Linked DNA regions of Orrella dioscoreae. The main gene of each other region encodes a partner of the protein of the gene in region 4 in a complex. Links are inferred from orthologs where the notes say so. Each region holds a gene or a part of one and is shown on either strand. Other genes may lie near its edges.

What was found.
Region 1: the proteins of ODI_RS16265 (region 4) and dnaN are in contact, whole or in part, in a cryo-EM structure (PDB 8GIZ), measured with the Escherichia coli proteins. The link is inferred for Orrella dioscoreae from one-to-one orthologs.
Region 2: the proteins of ODI_RS16265 (region 4) and holB are in contact, whole or in part, in a cryo-EM structure (PDB 8GIZ), measured with the Escherichia coli proteins. The link is inferred for Orrella dioscoreae from one-to-one orthologs.
Region 3: the proteins of ODI_RS16265 (region 4) and holA are in contact, whole or in part, in a cryo-EM structure (PDB 8GIZ), measured with the Escherichia coli proteins. The link is inferred for Orrella dioscoreae from one-to-one orthologs.

What each region holds. Positions count from the first base shown.
Region 1 is NZ_LT907988.1:4,844,428-4,847,344, reverse strand. The notes cover bases 28-2,873. They hold dnaN (DNA polymerase III subunit beta), read left to right. Parts: upstream 28-818; coding sequence 819-1,928; downstream 1,929-2,873. Other genes in these bases: gyrB (DNA topoisomerase (ATP-hydrolyzing) subunit B), read left to right, coding at 1,973-2,873; dnaA (chromosomal replication initiator protein DnaA), read left to right, coding at 28-816. Also shown: more of dnaA, read left to right, coding at 1-27; more of gyrB, read left to right, coding at 2,874-2,917. UniProt on the Escherichia coli protein: Confers DNA tethering and processivity to DNA polymerases and other proteins. Acts as a clamp, forming a ring around DNA (a reaction catalyzed by the clamp-loading complex) which diffuses in an ATP-independent manner freely and bidirectionally along dsDNA.
Region 2 is NZ_LT907988.1:2,408,982-2,412,052, forward strand. What follows is about bases 55-3,054. They hold holB (DNA polymerase III subunit delta'), read left to right. Parts: upstream 55-1,026; coding sequence 1,027-2,082; downstream 2,083-3,054. Other genes in these bases: mltG (endolytic transglycosylase MltG), read left to right, coding at 55-386; tmk (dTMP kinase), read left to right, coding at 383-1,030; ODI_RS22700 (hypothetical protein), read right to left, coding at 2,202-2,405. In the rest of the region: more of mltG, read left to right, coding at 1-54. UniProt on the Escherichia coli protein: Part of the beta sliding clamp loading complex, which hydrolyzes ATP to load the beta clamp onto primed DNA to form the DNA replication pre-initiation complex.
Region 3 is NZ_LT907988.1:3,083,602-3,086,664, forward strand. What follows is about bases 71-3,062. They hold holA (DNA polymerase III subunit delta), read left to right. Parts: upstream 71-1,033; coding sequence 1,034-2,092; downstream 2,093-3,062. Other genes in these bases: leuS (leucine--tRNA ligase), read left to right, coding at 71-300; ODI_RS14320 (LPS-assembly lipoprotein LptE), read left to right, coding at 333-1,022; ODI_RS14330 (glutamate-5-semialdehyde dehydrogenase), read left to right, coding at 2,130-3,062. Also shown: more of leuS, read left to right, coding at 1-70; more of ODI_RS14330, read left to right, coding at 3,063-3,063. UniProt on the Escherichia coli protein: Part of the beta sliding clamp loading complex, which hydrolyzes ATP to load the beta clamp onto primed DNA to form the DNA replication pre-initiation complex.
Region 4 is NZ_LT907988.1:3,491,951-3,494,924, forward strand. The notes cover bases 19-2,921. They hold ODI_RS16265 (DNA polymerase III subunit gamma/tau), read right to left. Parts: upstream 2,563-2,921; coding sequence 475-2,562; downstream 19-474. Other genes in these bases: recR (recombination mediator RecR), read right to left, coding at 19-82; ODI_RS16260 (YbaB/EbfC family nucleoid-associated protein), read right to left, coding at 98-424; ODI_RS16275 (UvrD-helicase domain-containing protein), read right to left, coding at 2,799-2,921. Outside these bases: more of recR, read right to left, coding at 1-18; more of ODI_RS16275, read right to left, coding at 2,922-2,974. UniProt on the Escherichia coli protein: Part of the beta sliding clamp loading complex, which hydrolyzes ATP to load the beta clamp onto primed DNA to form the DNA replication pre-initiation complex.

The DNA.
Region 1 (2,917 bases), 1.4 Mb from region 4 along the record:
GTGCGATACGTCCACGCCGACCAGTACGTGTCCGACGTCGTGAAGGCCTACCAGCGCAAGGCCTTCGACGACTTCAAGCGTTATTACCACTCGCTAGACCTGCTGCTCATCGACGACATCCAGTTCTTCTCGGGCAAGAGCCGCACGCAGGAAGAGTTCTTCTACGCCTTCGAGGCCATGGTGGCCCAGCGCAAGCAGATCATCATCACCAGCGATACCTATCCCAAGGAGCTGGCCGGCATCGACAGCCGCCTGATCTCGCGTTTCGACTCGGGCCTGACCGTGGCCATCGAGCCGCCCGAGCTGGAAATGCGCGTGGCCATCCTGCTGCGCAAGGCCGAGTCCGAGGGCGTGAACATGCCCGAGGAAGTCGCGTTCTTCATCGCCAAGCACCTGCGCAGCAACGTGCGCGAACTCGAAGGCGCCCTGCGCAAGGTGCTGGCCTTCGCGCGCTTCCACGGCCGCGACGTCCTGACCGTCGACGTCTGCAAGGACGCGCTGAAAGACCTGCTGTCGCTCTCGAACGGCCAGATCACCGTCGAGAACATCCAGAAGACCGTCGCGGACTTCTACAAGATCAAGGTGGCCGACATGTATTCGAAACGCCGGCCCGCCAACATTGCCATGCCCCGCCAGGTAGCGATGTACCTGGCCAAGGAGCTGACGCAGAAAAGCCTGCCCGAGATCGGGGATCTCTTCGGCGGCCGCGATCACACCACGGTGCTGCACGCCGTGCGAAAGATCTCGGAAGCGCGCGCCAAACAGGCAGAACTCAACCACACCTTGCACGTGCTGGAACAAACTCTAAAAGGATGACCATGCAACTGGTACAAACCACACGAGAAGCCTTGCTCAAGCCTCTGTCGACCGTGGCAGGTATCGTCGAGCGCAGGCACACCCTGCCCATCCTGGCCAACATCCTGCTACGCAAGGAAGCGAACCGGGTCTCGTTCATCGCGACCGACCTGGAAGTGCAGATCACGACGCACGCCGATTTCGGCGTGGGCCATGACAATGAATCCACCACCGTCGCGGCGCGCAAGCTGGTCGACATCCTGCGCGCGCTGCCGGGTTCCGGCGACGTGCGCCTGGGCCTCGCCAGCGGCAAGCTCAGCGTGCAGACCGGCAAGAGCCGCTTCGCGCTGCAGACGCTGGCCGCCACCGAGTTCCCCACCGTCGCTCAGCCCGAGCACTGGGATGTCTCGCTGTCGCTCACGCAGAAGTCCTTCCGCCACCTGCTCAACATGGCCCACTTCGCCATGGCCCAGCAGGACATCCGCTATTACCTGAACGGCATGCTGCTGGTGTTCGAGCCGGGCCAGGTGCGCGCCGTGGCCACCGACGGCCACCGCCTGGCGCATTGCGCCACCGCCGTCGAAGGCGTCGCGCAGCGCCACGAGGTCATCGTGCCGCGCAAGACCGTGCTGGAAATGCAGCGCCTGCTGGAAGACAGCGACGAGCCGCTGGAAATCGACGTGGCCGCCGGCCAGATCCGCTTCCGCTTCGGCGCGGTGGAACTGGTGTCGAAGCTGGTCGAGGGCAAGTTCCCCGACTTCACGCGCGTCATTCCCACCACCTACACGCGCCACTTCAACGTCAACCGCGAAGCGCTCCTGGGCAGCCTGCAGCGCGCCGCGATCCTGACCACCGACAAGTTCAAGGGCGTGCGCCTGCAACTGGCGCAACACCAGATGAAGATCTCGTCCTCCAACGCCGAGCAGGAAGAGGCGCAGGAAGAGATCGATATCGACTACGGCCACGAAGCCCTGGATGTGGGCTTCAACGTCAGCTACCTGCTCGACGTGCTGTCCAACATCAAGACCGAGGAAGTGACCTGGTCGGTCATGCCCGACGCCAACGCGTCGGCGCTGATCACGCTGCCTGGCGACGAGCAGTTCAAGTACGTCGTCATGCCGATGCGGATCTGATCCCCCGACCCTGGCCCCTGCCGTCCACCCGATAAAGAGTAAATATGTCCGATACGACTTCCCGCGATCCCGCCGAATATGGCGCCGACTCAATCAAGATGCTCAAAGGCCTGGAGGCGGTGCGCAAGCGCCCGGGCATGTACATCGGCGACACCTCCGACGGGACCGGCCTGCACCACATGGTCTTCGAAGTGGTGGACAACGCCATCGACGAAGCGCTGGCGGGTTATTGCGACGACATCGTGGTGACCATCCACACCGACAACTCCATTTCGGTGTCGGACAACGGCCGGGGCATTCCCACCGACGTCCACAAGGATGACGAATTCCAGCGCAGCGCCGCGGAAATCGTCATGACCGAACTGCACGCCGGCGGCAAGTTCGACCAGAACTCCTACAAGGTCTCGGGCGGCCTGCACGGCGTGGGCGTGTCCTGCGTGAACGCGCTGTCGACCTGGCTGCGCCTGACCATCCGCCGCAATGGCGAAACGCACAAGATGGAGTTCCGCCGCGGCGAGCGCGTGGCGCCGCTCGCGGTCGTGGGCCCCACCGAGGGCCGCGGCACGGAAGTCCACTTCCTGGCCGATCCGGAAATCTTCAACAACATCGAGTTCCACTACGAGATCCTCTCCAAGCGCCTGCGCGAGCTCTCGTTCCTGAACAACGGCGTGAAGATCCGCCTGATCGACCAGCGCAACGGCAAGGAAGAGAACTTCGCGTTCTCGGGCGGCGTGCGCGGCTTCGTGGAATACATCAACCGCAACAAGACCACGTTGCATGGCAATGTGTTCTCGGTCAGCACCGAATCGTCGGCCGGCGGCACCAACGTCGGCGTGGACGTGGCCATGCAGTGGAACGACGGCTACAACGAAAGCGTGCTGTGCTTCACCAACAACATCCCGCAGCGCGACGGCGGCTCGCACCTGACCGGCCTGCGCGCGGCGATGACCCGCATCATCAACAAGTACATCGCCGACAACGAACTGGCC
Region 2 (3,071 bases), 1.1 Mb from region 4 along the record:
TGATCCTGGCGTCCATCATCGAGAAGGAAACCGGTCACGAGCCCGAGCGCGTGCGCGTGGGCGGCGTCTTCATCAACCGCCTGCGCGTGGGCATGCCGCTGCAGACGGACCCGACGGTGATCTATGGCATGGGCGATGCCTATCAGGGGCGCATCCGCAAGCGCGACCTGCAGACCGATACGCCCTGGAATACCTATACGCGCAGCGGCCTGCCGCCCACGCCCATCGCGAGCCCGGGCCGGGCCTCGCTGCTGGCGGCGGTGCAGCCCGAGGCGCACAAGTTCTTCTATTTCGTGTCGCGTGGCGATGGCACGAGCCAGTTCTCGGCGAACCTGGCCGACCACAACCGGGCCGTGGCGCGTTTCATCCTGGGACGGAATCCATGACTTTGCCTGCCACGAACGCGCCTGCGCGCGGCCGCTTCCTGACCCTGGAAGGGGTGGATGGCGCGGGCAAGAGCACGCATGCCTCGTGGATTGCGCAGGCCTTGCGCGACCAGGGGCTGACGGTGCTGGAGACGCGCGAACCGGGCGGCACGCCGCTGGGCGAACGCCTGCGCGACTGCCTGCTGTCCGAGTCCATGTCGCTGGAAACCGAGACGCTGCTGATGTTCGCCGCGCGCAGCGAGCACCTGCGCCAGGTGATCGAGCCCGCGCTGGCGGCCGGCACCTGGGTGCTGTGCGACCGTTTCACCGACGCCACCTATGCCTATCAGGGCGGCGGGCGCGAACTGGGCCAGGCGCGCATCGCCGCGCTGGAGCAGTGGGTGCACCCCCATCTGCAGCCCGACCTGACGTGGCTGTTCGACGTGCCGCTGGAAGTGGCGCGGGCCCGGCGCAGCGGCGCGCGCGAGCCGGATCGCTTCGAGCGCGAACAGGACGCTTTCTTCGAACGCACGCGCGCGGTGTATCTGGCGCGGGCCGACGAGGCGCCCGGACGCATTCGCCGCATCGATGCCACGCAGAGCATCGAGGCCATCCGAGAGGTGTTGGCCGGGCAATTGCGCGCACTGACGCAGGCGGTGGCATGACGGCGCAGTTCCTGCCCTGGCAGCAGACGCTGGCGCGGCAGTGGCTGGGCCAGCGCGAGCGCTTCGCGCATGCCTGGCTGATCCACGGCCTGGCCGGTATCGGCAAGCTGGATTTCGCCCTGGCTGCGGCCGCCGCGCTGTTGTGCGAGTCGCCGGAAGACGGCGTGGCCTGCGGAAAGTGCCTGGCCTGTGGCTGGGTGCGCGCGGGCAACCATCCCGACCTGCGCCGTATCCGGCCCGAGGCCGTGGCGCTGGAAGAGGGCGCCGAGACTGCCGCCGAGGGCGGGGAAGAACCCGCTGCCGAGACGGGCGGCGGGGCGGCCAAGCGCGCGCCGTCCAAGGACATCCGCATCGAACAGATACGCGGGCTGGAGTCGTGGTTCAACACGGCCACCCACCGCGGCGGCTGGCGCGTGGCGGTGCTGTATCCGGCTCACGCCATGAACGTGGTCTCGTCCAATGCCTTGCTGAAAGTGCTGGAAGAGCCGCCTCCGCATACAGTGTTCCTGCTGGTGGCGGATGCGCCGGACCGTCTGCTGCCGACCCTGGTGTCGCGCTGCCGGCGCCTGCCCCTGGCTGCGCCGGGGCAAGCGGAATCGCTGGCCTGGCTGGACGAGCAGGGCGTGAAAGCGCCGGCGGAATGGCTGGCCGCTGCCGGTGGCGCGCCGCTGGCGGCGTTGCGCCTGTCGAATGAGCGGGAGTCGGCCTGCCCGGATTGGCTGCAGGCGCTGGTACGTACTTTGGGCAAGGGGCAGCAGCCCGATCTGGGCCAGATGGTGGAAGCGCTGGAAAAGACGCCCACCGGCCAGTGGCTGGACGCCTTGCAGCGTTTCTTCGCCGACCTGATGCTGGGCGCGGCTGGCGCGCCGCCGCGCTATTTCCCCCAACTGGCCGAGGCCACCCAGGCCCTGGCCGCGCGCGCCTCGCGCAGCAACGTGGCCGAGACCGCCCGCTGGCTGGGCCAGCAGCAACGCCTGGCCAGCCACCCCCTGAACGCGAAGTTGCTGCTGCATGCCAGCCTGCAACGGGTGGTGCTATCCTGCCAGGGCTAGGGCGAGGCGGTTTTCCTTGCGCTTCGCGTTGCTTTTTTCTTACGGCGTCAAGGCAGGGAACTGCCTTTATTTGATGCAGTCGGACTGCACGGATCGGCATGCGGCCGATGTTGCGTCCCTTAATTTCCCCGTTTGGCTTGTTGGTGTGGTTTCAGGCCATAAGCCCGTCCCTTTTTAATCATCCTTGTTGCTCCCGCTACACCCGTATCCATCATGTACGTCGATTCCCATTGCCATCTGAATTTTCCTGAACTGGCCGCCCAGCTGCCCGAGATCTTCGCGCGCATGGACGCCAACCAGGTCTCGCAGGCGCTCTGTGTCAGCGTGAACCTGCCGGATTGGCCGGGGTTGATGGAGATCGTGGAGGCGCATGACCGCCTGTGGGCTTCGGTGGGCGTGCATCCGGACTATGAAGACACGCCCGAGCCGGACGTGGCCCTGCTGGTCGAGCGCGCGCGCCACCCCAAGGTGGTGGCCATCGGCGAGACCGGGCTGGATTACTACCGCCTGGAGGGCAAGCCCGAGTGGCAGCGCGAGCGCTTCCGCGTGCACATCCGCGCCGCGCGCGAGACGGGCCTGCCGCTGATCATCCACACCCGGGCGTCCGCCGAGGACACGGTGCGCATCCTGAAGGAAGAGGGCGCTGACGAGGTGGGCGGCGTCATGCACTGTTTCACCGAGTCCTGGGAAGTGGCCCAGGCGGCGATGGACCTGAATTTCCATATTTCGCTGTCGGGGATCGTGACCTTCAAGAACGCCCATGTGATCCACGAGGTGGCCACGCGCATGCCGCTGGACCGGCTGCTGATCGAGACGGATTCGCCGTATCTGGCGCCGGTGCCGTTCCGCGGCAAGCTGAACGATCCGTCGCTGGTGGTGCATGTGGCCGAGAAGATCGCCGACCTGAAGGGCATTTCCGCCGCCGAGGTGGCGCAAGCGTCAACGGATAATTTCTATAATCTTTTCAGCAAGATAGAAAGGGAAGTTAA
Region 3 (3,063 bases), 410 kb from region 4 along the record:
GTCGTGCCGCACGTCACGTGGCAACTGTGGCGCGACCTGGGCTATGTCCAGACGTATGGCGACCTGCTCGACGCGCCCTGGCCCGCCATCGACGCCGCCGCACTCATCGCCGACGAACTGGAACTGATGCTGCAGATCAACGGCAAGCTGCGCGGCTCGGTGCGCGTGGCGAATGGCGCCGCGCGGGAAACCATCGAAGCGCTGGCCGTGGCCCACGAAGCCGTCGAGAAGTTCCTGGAAGGCCGTGCCCCGAAACGGGTTATCGTGGTGCCGGGCAAACTGGTCAACGTGGTCGGCTAAGGGCCGACAGGCAACGCAAGGTAGGCATACGCATGGTCACGTCCGCTCGTCTTTTCCGCAAGGCCTCTTCGCCCGCCAGGCCGCGTGCCTGGCTCGCGCGCGCCTCGTTGCTCGTGCTGGTCGGCATGCTGACCGCCTGCGGCTTCACGATGCGCGGGGTCACGCCGCTGCCCTTCGACTCGCTGTATCTCATGGGCCTGTCGGACAACACCCGCTTCGGCGGAGACGTGGCGCGCGCCTTGCGCGCGGCATCGCCCGACACCCAGCTTGTCACCGATCGCAAGAACGCGCAGGCCACGCTGATCGCTGTCAGCCAGTCCCGCTCCCAGCGCGAGACCTCGCTCAATCCCCAAGGCCGCGTCGAGGAATACGAACTGAGGGTGCAATACACCTTCCGATTGATCGACGCGCGCGGCAACCTGCTGCTGCCCGACACGACCTTCACCGACACGCGCGACATGCCGTATGACGACAATGTCGTCCAGGCCAAGCAGGGTGAAACGGAAACCCTCTACCGCGACATGGAGAAGGCGCTGGTGTCTCGTCTGATGCGCAGACTGACCGCACCCGACGTGGCGGAGGCCTTCGAGATCGCCCGCAATTCGCCGGATGACAACAGCCTGCCCGTGGCGCCGCCTCTGCCAGAGCCTTCCGAGGAGCCCGCACAGCCGTCGGTCTGGACCAATCCGCGCCTGGACACCAACCCGGCCAACCGGCGCTGAGGAACGCACCGATGGCAGTGGCCATGGATGCCGATCGTCTCGCGCAGACACTCGCCCGCGAAGATCGCCTTGCTCCGCTTTATTGCGTCACGGGCGACGAGCCGCTGCTCGTCACCGAGGCGCTGGACGCCTTGCGCGCCGCCGCGCGCGACAAGGGCTACACCGAACGCACGACGCTGGTCATGGACGCGCGCAGCGACTGGAGCGCCGTCCTGGCCGCCACGCAAAGCGTGTCCCTGTTCGGCGACCGCAAGCTGCTCGAACTGAAACTCGCCACCGGCAAGCCCGGCAAGGCGGGCGGCGACACGCTGGCACGGCTGGCGGAGCTGAGCGCCGGCCAGACCGACCCGGACACCGTCATCGTGGTGGCCCTGCCCAAGCTGGACCGCGCCACCCGGGAAGGCAAATGGATGACGGCGCTGACGCGTCACGGCACCGTCGTCGAGGTGCCTGACGTCGACCGCCAGCGGCTGCCCGGCTGGATCGGCGCAAGGCTGGCCCGCCAGAACCAGCAGGTCGATGACGCCACGCGCCAGTGGATGGCCGACATGGTGGAAGGCAACCTGCTGGCCGCCCACCAGGAAATCATGAAGCTCGGCCTGCTGCACCCCGAAGGCCTCATCTCGGCGCAAGAGGTGGAGCGCGCCGTGATGAACGTGGCGCGCTACGACGTCTTCGGCCTGCGCGACGCCATGCTGGCGGGTGACTCGGCGCGTGTCGTGCGCATGCTGGACGGCCTGCGCGCCGAAGGCGAGGCCCTGGTGCTGGTGCTGTGGGCCGTGGGCGAGGAAATCCGCACCCTGGCGCGCCTGGCCGATGCCCGCGCGAACGGGCAGGACATGAATGGCCTGATGCGCCGCCTGCGCGTGTTCGGCAATCACGAAAGGCTGGCGCAGCAGGCGCTCTCGCGCGTGCCGCCGGCGGCCTGGCCTGCGGCGGTGCAACACGCCCACGAAGTGGACCGCCTCGTGAAGGGCCTGCACGTTCCTGGCCGGCTGTCGGACCCCTGGGAAGAAATGCTGCGCCTGGCGCTGCGCGTGGCGGCGGCAGGCAAGCGGCGCGCTGGGTAGAATGCGGCTTTCCCCGCTTTCGCCCCCCTGCCCCGCCATGTCCTCCGATAATCTGGAACTCTCCATGCTCACGCTGGGCCGCAACGCCCGGCAGGCCTCCCGCGTCATGATGGGCGCGACGGACCAGGCCAAGTCGGCCGCGCTGCGCGCCATGGCACAAGCCCTGCAGGATCGCCGCGCGGCCCTGCAGGCCGCCAATCGCGCCGACCTGGAGACCGCCAGGGCAAATGGCCTGGAGGCCGCGCTGCTCGACCGCCTGACGCTCTCGGACAAGGCGCTGGACACCATGGCGGCAGGACTGGCGCAGATTGCGGCCATGCCCGATCCCGTGGGCAGCCTGTCCAATTCCAGCCTGCGTCCCAACGGCATGCGCGTCGCCCAGATGCGCGTCCCGCTGGGCGTCATCGGCATCATCTATGAGTCGCGTCCCAATGTGACCATCGACGCGGCCGCCCTGTGCCTGAAATCAGGCAACGCCACGATCCTGCGTGGCGGCAAGGAAGCCCTGCAATCGAACGTGGCGCTGGGCGCGGTCGTTCGCGAAGGCCTGCTGGCCGCCGGCCTGCCCGAGACCGCCGTCCAGGTGGTCGACACGCCCGACCGCGACGCCGTCGGCCACCTCATCACCATGACGGACTACATCGACGTCATCGTGCCGCGAGGCGGCAAGGGCCTGATCCAGCGCCTGTCGGCCCAGGCGCGCGTCCCGCTCATCAAGCACCTGGATGGCAATTGCCACGTCTATGTCGATGCCGACGCAGACCTGGAAAAGGCGCACCGCGTGGCCTTCAACGCCAAGACCTATCGCTATGGCGTCTGCGGCGCGATGGAAACGCTGCTGGTCCACCAGGACGTCGCCGCCAGCCTGCTGCCCGGCCTGGGCCAGGCCTTCACGGACCACGGGGTGACGCTGCGCGGATGCGAACGCACCCGCCTGTTGCTGCGCCAGGCCGAGCCCGCCACCGACGAAG
Region 4 (2,974 bases):
GCACGCCCACGCCCGGCAAGCGCCGCAGCGCCTCGATCAGCGCCAGCAGCGGCTCGGGCTCTGGCAGGCTGGGACGGTCCATGGGCGATACGGGGGATCAGAAGGGGAACTTCATGCCGGGCGGCATGGGCATGCCGGCCGTCACCGAGGACATCTTCTCCTGGGAGGTGGCTTCGGCCTTGCGCAGCGCGTCGTTGAAGGCGGCGGCGACCAGGTCTTCCAGCATGTCCTTGTCCTCGGCCAGCAGGCTCGGGTCGATGACCACGCGCTTGACGTCGTGACGGCAGGTCATGGTCACGGTGACCAGGCCGCCGCCCGAGGCGCCGTCGACGAGGATGTCGGCCAGGGCTTCCTGGGCCTTCTTCATGTTTTCCTGCATCTGCTGCGCTTGGCGCATCAGGCCGGCGATCTGTCCTTTCATCATGGCGATTGGATTCCGTTCAATGAGCGTTGAATGAGATGGCGCCGCGCGTCTTACGCGGCGGGCGGGATGTTCACCGGCCGGATCGTGCCTTGCACGATGTGCGCGCCGAAGTCGCGCATGAGGGCCTGCACGAAGGGATCTTCGTGGATGATGGTTTCGGCGGCCTGCTGGCGCGCCGCGATCTCGGCCTGCGCCACCGCGTGGGCGGTGCCGTCGCCGGTTTCGCCGAACTGCACCTCGAGCTGCACGTGGCCGCCGAAGTGTTCGGCCAGCGCCTGGCGCAGGCGTTCTCGGCCCGGCGTGTCGGCCAGGGCGCGGGCGGCCACGCGCAAGGTGATCAGGCGACCGCGCACGCCGGCCCACTCGCTTTGGCGAGCCAGTTCCGCGGCCAGGCCGGTGACGGGCAGGCGCGCGGCCAGGGCATGCCACTCGCCTTTCAGTTCGATGGGGCTTTCCCCCGCGGCGGCGGCGAGCGCAGAGGCAGCGGGCACGGCCACCACGCTGCCGGTGGCGGCAGGCAGCACCGCCTCGCGGCTGATGGGGTGCGCGCTATCAGGGACCGGCCGGTAGTCGTCGAAGCCGGCGGGTTCATAGCCGCCGTCGTAGTCGGGCGGCGGGCCGTCATCGGGCATGTCGTAGCCGGCGTCACCCGCGTCGTACTGCACGTCGTCAGGCGGCTCGGGTTGGGCGGGCGGCTCGGGCGCGCGCGCGCGCGCGGCGGCGGGTGCCGGCGCGGCAACCGGGGGCGTAACCGAAGCGGGCGCTGCGCTGGCAGGCACGGGTTGCGCGGCCACGGGCGCGGTCGGCCTGGCGGCGGCGGGGGGATCCTCCCAGGCCGGGGTCGACACCGGAGCCGGGGCGACTGCCGGTGCAGCCTGGGCCTGGGGCGGCGCTGCGGGCGCGGCAGCCGGCGCAGGCACCACCACCCGCGCCACGGCGGGCGTGGGCGCCAGCGGGGCCGACGCCGCTTGCGCGGTTGCGGCGGCAGCCGGCGCAGTCGCAGGCGCCGTGGCGGCGCCTGCGGCAGGCGCGCTCAGGCGCGGCGCGGGCGGGTCGTCGCCCAGCAGGGCCAGCATGCGCAGGCACGCCATGACGAAACCGGCATATTCATCGGGCGCAAGCGCCAGCTCGCTGCGGCTGTGCACCGCGACGGAGTAGAACAGTTGCAGGGTATCCGGGTGCAGCACGGTCGCCAGGCGGGCGATGTCCTCGGCCAGCGGGTCGCCCTGCGTGGCGGCGCCGGGCACCCGCTGCTCCACGGCCACGCGCGACAGCAGCACGGCCAGGTCAGCCAGCGCGCCGGCATAGGACAGGCCGCGGGTGTTGAGTTCGTCCGCCACGGCCAGCACGGCGCTGCCCTGCCCCGCCGCCAGCGCGTCGAGCAGGCGCACCAGGTGCCGCTGGTCGATGGTGCCCAGCATGCCGCGCACGGACTCTTCCGTGAGATTGCCGGCGCTGTACGCAATGGCCTGGTCGGTGAGCGACAGCGCGTCGCGCATGGACCCGCCGGCCGCCTGGCCGATGAGGCGCAAGGCGGGCACGTCGAAGCCGATGGCTTCCTCGGCCAGCACATGCTGCAAGTGGCCCACGATGGCATCGGCCGGCATCTGCTTCAGGTTGAACTGCAGGCAGCGCGACAGCACCGTCACCGGGATCTTCTGCGGATCGGTGGTGGCCAGGATGAACTTGACGTGGGGCGGCGGCTCTTCCAGCGTCTTCAGCATGGCATTGAAGGCGTGGCCGGTCAGCATGTGCACTTCGTCGATCATGTAGACCTTGAAGCGGCCCGCGCCCGGCGAATAGACCGCCTGTTCCAGCAACTGCGTCATCTCGTCGACGCCGCGGTTGGACGCCGCATCCAGCTCGAGGTAATCCACGTAACGGCCCGCGTCTATCTCGGTGCACGCGCGACAGACGCCGCAAGGCGTGGCCGTGATGCCGGTTTCGCAGTTCAGGGATTTGGCGAGGATGCGCGAAAGCGTGGTCTTGCCCACGCCCCGGGTGCCCGTGAAAAGCCAAGCATGGTGCAGGCGCTGGGTGGTGAGCGCATGCGTGAGTGCACGCACCACGTGGTCTTGCCCGACCAGGGTATCGAAAGACCGCGGGCGCCACTTACGGGCAAGTACCAGATAAGTCATGCCGGGATTGTAGGGGATACCCAGGCCGCACGCTTGCGCCGCAGGCAAGGTCACGGCATGGGCAGAAATGAGAAAGGCGAGCCTGACTTCGGCACTGGTTCCGCACGACTATGGCTGCTTCGTTCCCGACCTGACCAGATTTGTCGCCGAACCATGCGAAGGGGCCCGCCACCGCTATTCTAGCAGGCTTGCGCGTTGCGTTCTTTCAGGCGAGCGCGCCGGTGATGTCCTGCCTCTCAGAATTCGATCCAGATGTCCGCGCGCGGGAAATACAGCGCCGCCTTGACCGGCCTGGCGTCCAGCGCCGCCACCTGCGCCACGTAGCGGCGCAATTGCTCGGCATGGCGCAGCCGCATGCGCGCGGTGAACGCCTCGCCGGACTCGTGCTGGCGCGGCACCGAGGTCTTGTAGT